Regions from separate parts of the Amycolatopsis sp. A1MSW2902 genome, predicted to be linked through region 2. Evidence: riboswitches for the same ligand, from Rfam matches in the RefSeq annotation. Region 2 holds a riboswitch; the other holds the start of a gene.
The links. A riboswitch is a leader RNA that binds a small molecule or an ion and turns the genes downstream of it on or off. The one in region 2 is predicted to bind cobalamin.

Region 1 (3,210 bases), on a different contig from region 2:
CTTGGTCTTGGTGTAGAACCGCACCGAATCCGGGCCGTGCTGGTTCAGGTCGCCGAAGCCGGACCGCTTCCAGCCACCGAAGGTGTGATAGGCGATCGGCACCGGGATCGGCACGTTCACGCCGACCATGCCAGTGTCGACCCGCGACGTGAAGTCGCGGGCGGTGTCGCCGTCGCGGGTGAAGATCGCGACGCCGTTGCCGTACTCGTGCTCGCTCGGCAGCCGCAGCGCCTCCTCGTAGTCGGCCGCGCGCACCACCGCCAGCACCGGGCCGAAGATCTCCTCGCGGTAGATCCGCATGTCCGGCGTGACCTTGTCGAACAGGCAGCCGCCGAGGAAGAACCCGTTCTCGTACCCGTCGACAGTGACGTCCCGGCCGTCCACCACCAGTTCGGCGCCCTCGGCGACGCCGATGTCGACGTAGTCGCGCACCCGCTGCACCGCGGCCGAGCTGACCAGCGGGCCGAAGTCGGCGGTCTCGTCCAGCGCGGCGCCGACCTTGAGCGTCTTCACCCGTGCGGCCAGCCGTTCCACCAGCGCGTCGGCGGTCGCTTCGCCGACCGGCAACGCGACCGAGATCGCCATGCAGCGCTCCCCCGCCGAGCCGTACCCTGCGCCGACGAGCGCTTCCACGACCTTGTCGAGGTCGGCGTCCGGCATCACGATCAGGTGGTTCTTCGCGCCGCCGAAGCACTGCGCGCGTTTGCCGTGGTCCGCGGCCTGCGAATACACGTATTGCGCGATGTCCGACGAACCCACGAAGCCGACGGCCTCGACCCGCGGATCGGTGAGCAGCGCGTCGACCGCTTCCTTGTCGCCGTTGACCATCTGGAACACGCCCGGCGGCAGGCCAGCTTCGAGAAACAGCTCGGCCAGCCGCAACGGCACCGAGGGGTCGCGCTCGGACGGCTTGAGCACGAACGCGTTGCCGCACGCCAGCGCCGGGCCCGCCTTCCACAGCGGGATCATCGCCGGGAAGTTGAACGGCGTGATCCCGGCGACGACGCCCAGCGGCTGCCGCATCGAGTAGACGTCGATCCCGGTGCCCGCGCTGTCGCTGAACTCGCCCTTGAGCAGGTGCGGGATGCCGATCGCGAACTCCACGACCTCGAGCCCGCGCTGGATGTCGCCGCGCGCGTCGGCGACGGTCTTGCCGTGCTCGGACGACAGCAGCCGGGCCAGGCTGTCCTCCTCCGCGCGGACCAGGTCGACGAACCGCATCAGCACGCGGGCGCGGCGCTGCGGATTCCATTGCGCCCATTCGCGCTGTGCCTCGGCGGCCACGCCGACCGCGGCGGCGACTTCTGCCGCGGAGGCCAGCGGGACCCGTGCCTGGACCGTGCCGGTGCTGGGGTCGTAGACGTCGGCGAATCGCCCGGACGTGCCGGGAACCGGTTTGCCGCCGACGAAGTGCGTGAGTTCAGCAGTCACAGCGAAGCCTTTCGGAAAGAGCGCAGGAGAGAGCCGCCGCACGGGAACGCGCGGCGCGACAAGCACCGGATCCCGCCGCGGTACGGCAGGACGGCGCGGACCTACCGCAGCGGCGGCGGGTCGGCGTCTTTCACGCAGGCAGGGGTGAGCCACATGCGTTCTGCTCCATCCTCGTGGACGAACACGGACGTCCACGGCCGGTATCCTGGCTCCCGGATCTGCCCCGTCCCGGCCTTCCCGGCTCTCGCCAGTGGCCTTCTTCGCACGCGGGACGGCACTCCCCGGTCACAGTGGCGGGACCGCGCCGGACTCGCACCGGCTTCCCTGCACCGTGGACCTGTGGACACCATAAAGTAGGAAGTCCGAGTATGTCGAGAGTGGCGCACCCCTCATCCGGGCGGCCGATCCGCCGCCAGGCTGCCCGCGCGCTCGCCCAGCCGGCCCAGGGCCGGGACGCGGGGTCAGCGGCTCGGCGCGGGGCTGGGCGGGGATTACGCATCAATGCCAGGAACTTGGGGCGGCGCTGCGGGTGCGTTCGAGCCGCGTCCGCCCACGCCGAAGGTGTCGCCTGGGGCGCGGTCCGTGAGGGGAACCCCGAGGGAATCAGATTCCCTCGGGGTGGCCCTCACGGACCTCAAGACACGGCCAGGCGGAATCGGCGTGGCTCAAGTCCCTGGCATTGCCCGCCGCCGGCCGCGAGGGGCCCCTTCGCAGACTTGCCGCTCCCCGCGCGCTCACCCCAGCGGCGGGTACGGCAGCACGCTGCTTGAGTGGTCGGCCACCCGCAGCGGACGGCCGATCGCCGGGAACGCGCGCTGCGGGCACGCCGGGCGTTCGCACACTTTGCACCCCATGCCGATCGGGGTCACCGCCGCGTCCTTGCCGAGCGCCAGCCCGTCGGAGTACACGAGCCGGTTCGCGTGCCGCAGTTCGCAGCCGAGGCCGATCGCGAATGTCTTGCCCGGTTCGCCGTGCCCGCCCGCGGCACGCGTGACCGTGCGGGCGAGCCAGAAGTACTTCTTGCCGTCCGGCAGTTCGGCGATCTGCGTGACAATGCGGCCCGGCGAGGAAAACGCCTCGTAAACGATCCATAGTGGACACGAGCCGCCCGCGCGGGAGAAGTAGAATCCGGTGGCCGACTGGCGTTTCGACACGTTGCCCGCGCGATCGACCCGGACAAACGAGAACGGCACCCCGCGCGCACCGCGACGCTGCAAAGTGGACAGTCGATGGCACACGGTCTCGAAGCCGACGCCGAACTCTCCGGACAGCAACGTCACGTCGTAGCGAAGTCGTTCCGCCGCGCCGAGAAACGCCCGATACGGGAGCACCAGCGCGCCCGCGTAGTAGTTGGCGAGGCCGATCCGCAGCAGCCGTCGCGCGGTCTCGTCGGAGAATCCGCTGCTGTCGGCGAGCCGGTCGATCTCGGCACCGGATTCCAGCATCGCCAGCTCGGATCCCAGCCGGAACGCGACCTGTCCTGGCCGGAGCATCAGCGACAGCTGCAGCACCTTGTGTCGGCGGTCGAAGAAGTGCTGCCCAGTGCCGAGCTGTTCGGTGGCCACCCGCACGCCGTGTCGTTGCTTCAAAGCGGTGACCAGGCCCGCGCGCACTTCACCGGGATGAAGTCGCAACTCGGTCGCGAGGCCTTCGGCAGCTTGGTCCAGTATGCCGACGTGGTTGTTACGGGCGTAGAACCAGTCACGGACCTTTTCGTGCGGCTGCTGGACCGACGTCTGGTCCATCCCCTGCTCCGCGGTGAGCGCGGCGATGTTCTCG
Region 2 (3,210 bases):
GCAGCGGCCAGCACCAGACCGGCGATGAGCATCGGCACGCCAAGCCACGACGCGGACCCGTCGAGCACGCCGTAAACCCCGACCGCGACACCCACCAAACCGGCCAGCACGCAGGTCGCGATCAGCATCCGGACGCGCGGGGAGAGATAGCCGCGCCGTCCGTAGCCGCGCGAATCCATGGCCGCCGCGAGTTGCAGCGACCGGTCCATGGCGTCGGCGAGCACCGGCACGAAAATCCCCTTCACGAACCGGAAGCCGCGCGTCTTCCCGGAGCGCAGCCGCCGCGCGCGACGCACCCGCTGCACGCTCTCGACCAGCTGCGGGGCCACCGACAGCGCGACGGTCACCGCCGTTCCCACCTCATACAGCGCCCCGGGTACCGCTTTGAGCAGGCGTTTCGGGTTCGCCAGCGCGTTCGCGGCACCGACGCAGAGCACGATCGTCGCCAGCCGGAGCCCGTCGTAAAGCCCGCCGAGCAGTTCCTCGGCCGAGGTGGGGCCGAGGAGCTGAATGCCGGCCGCGACGCTCGGCAACGGGATGGTCGGCAGCGTGAACAGGATGTGGCCGCCGTCCTCGCCGCCGATCAGGATCCGGAACAGCACGCGCGATGCCAGGATCACCGCGGCGATCCAGGCGTACATCCGAAACGCCAGCGCCCACGGCGCGTCGCCGCGGCGGAGCACCACGACGAACCCGGCCACCGCGATCACCAAAGCGAGCAGAACCGGGTTCGTGGTCCGGCTCGCGGCGACGGCGAGCGCGAGCGCCCACACCCACCACGCGCCGGGATGGAGCGCTCGCGGACTACTGCCCAGCACGCCTGCGACGCACCGCGACGACCGTCCCGGCCACCACGAGCAGCACGACGACCACGATGCCGATCACCAGTCCCCACGAGAACCCGCTGTCCGAAGTGGACGCCGGAGCCTGCGCGGGCGCGTTGGCCTTGCGCACCGGTTCGGTGCGCGGCGGCGGATACTCGGTGTAGGACTTGCCGATCGCGAACGACCAGCCCTCGAACGCTCCGGCAGGCGGCTTCCAGCTCTGCGCGCCGACCTGCGCCGACTGCCATTTGCCGCCGTTGGCAGCGGTCCAGAAGCTCCACGACGCCTTCTCCGGCGGCATGCCGGTGCAGGTCTGATCCGCGGGCTTGCTCTCGATCTTGCACATCACGGCCAGGCCGTATTTGCCCGCGCCGGTGAGTTCGAAGCCGGCGTTTTGCAGTGCGGTGACGCCGTTTTCCTGCTTGCCCGGCGCGCACCGGATGAGGGTTTCCCCGCCAAGCCCCTGGAAATCGACGATCACCGTGACGCCGTTGTCGTCCTGGCAGTAGCCGTCGGTGCCCTTGCCGGGTGTGGTGGCCGAGGCGGAAGAAGCACCGCCGAGACCGGTAGCGACGAGAAGAGCGCAGCCGGCGAGGACTCGCCCCCAGTGCCGCGCGTGCACGAACCGCATGTCAGATGTACCTCGCATCGATCGGACCACGACGGGCGATCCGGCTCGCGGCCCTCGCGGGGCCGCTCACGGTTGCGGGCCAGCGCCGGATTCTCACCGGCTTCCCCCGTTCGTGGCGAAGAACTTGTCGACGTTAACGCACCGCAGGCCGCGCCGGAAGCGACCGCGGACACACCTACACTTCCGGGCGTGGGACAGGACCAGCTGCGCGTCGGCCTCGTAGGAACCGGACCGTGGGCCACCACGGTGCACGCCCCCGGGCTCGCGGACCATCCGGGGACCGTGCTCAGTGCTGTGTGGAGCCGAAGGCCGGAGGCCGCCACCGCGCTGGCGCAGGCCTACGACGCCGTGCCCACCAGCGATCTGGACGAGCTGTTCGAGCAGGTCGACGCGCTCGCGTTCGCCGTGCCGCCGACCGTGCAGGCCGAACTGGCGACCCGGGCCGCGGAGGCGGGCAAGCACCTGATCCTGGAGAAACCGATCGCCCCCGACCTGGCCACGGCGCAGCGTCTCGCGGATGCCGTGACGTCCGCTGGCGTCGCTTCGCTGGTGATGCTGACGCTGCGGTTCGCCCAGCAAACGCGCGATTGGCTGGACGGCGTCACCGCCGCCGGCGGCTGGCGAGGCGGCAGCGTGCGCTGGCTGTCGGGCGCACTGCTCAGCGGCAAATACGCGACCTCGGCCTGGCGACAGGATCCGGCCGGCGGCGCGCTCGCCGACATCGGCCCGCACGCGTTCGACCTGCTCGACGCCGCCCTCGGCCCGATCACCGAGGTCCTTGCCGCCCACCGCGGTCCCGAAGATCTGTGGCAGCTGCTGCTCGAACACGAAGGCGGCATCACGAGCACCGCGACGCTCAGCCTCCGCCTGCCGGTCCAGCCGACGGTGGTCGAGTATTCGGTTTTCGGCGAACACGGCCTCCGCACGCTGGGCCGCACCGGCACGGCGAACGACGCGTACACCGCGCTGCTCGACGATTTCGCCGCGATGGTGTCGTGCGGAACGACCACGCATCCCTGCGATGTCCGCCGGGGCGTGCACCTGGCCCGGATCGTGGACCAGGCCCGCGCCGCGCTGAACCGTTAATTCGCTTGCCGGGTCTGAGACGATGAATGGGAAGTTCGTTTCGGACGAAGGAATGCCTATGTGCTCCGCCACGGCCCGCCCCGGCCGCCTGGCCTGAGCTGTTCGGCCTGCGCGCCCGGCGTGGGGTTGCCAGTTGTTGTGCTGCCCGCGCATTCCTTCTTCGCGAAAGGCTTCCACCAGAGATGTCCGCCCTTCAGGCATACGTCCGCGCGACCGCACCGATCGGCCGCGAAACCGAGCGAATCGGCCCGTTCCTGGCGACTTTCGCCAAGGACAGCTCTCATCCGATGGCGAACTACGCCATCCCCGACGACGGCGCGAACCCTTCGTCCGCCGAGATCGCTCTTCTGATTTCCGCTTACCGGCAACGAAATCTCCTGCCCCGGCTGGAGTTCTTCACCGACGCGGCTCCCGATGTCGAAGCGGCTCTCGTCGCGGCGGGATTCACGCTGGAACGACGCGTGCCGGTGATGACCTGCGGCACCGAAGACCTCGTCGATTGCGTTGCGCCAGAACACATTCAGCTGCGCGAACCGTCGTCCGACGACGAATTCCGCCGCCTGCGGTCCGTGCAGAACGTCGCTTTCGGTGAGTCGCCCGACGTGTCGGACGCCGATGTCGAACGCAACCGCGACTACCTGACCGTCCTGGCCGAACACGGCGAAACCA

Region 1: linked by a shared signal. The riboswitch ahead of DMP23_RS43245 (CoA-acylating methylmalonate-semialdehyde dehydrogenase) and the one ahead of DMP23_RS35875 (hypothetical protein) in region 2 are both predicted to bind cobalamin.

Annotation. Positions count from the first base shown of each region.
Region 1 is NZ_QJPO01000003.1:15,610-18,819, forward strand. It holds gene DMP23_RS43245 (CoA-acylating methylmalonate-semialdehyde dehydrogenase) at 1-1,431, opposite strand, end outside; cobalamin riboswitch at 1,610-1,788, opposite strand; gene DMP23_RS43250 (helix-turn-helix domain-containing protein) at 2,166-3,210, opposite strand, start outside.
Region 2 is NZ_QJPO01000001.1:7,684,947-7,688,156, reverse strand. It holds gene DMP23_RS35880 (CbiQ family ECF transporter T component) at 1-818, opposite strand, end outside; gene DMP23_RS35875 (hypothetical protein) at 805-1,455, opposite strand; cobalamin riboswitch at 1,469-1,616, opposite strand; gene DMP23_RS35870 (Gfo/Idh/MocA family protein) at 1,645-2,541, shown strand; gene DMP23_RS35865 (GNAT family N-acetyltransferase) at 2,724-3,210, shown strand, end outside.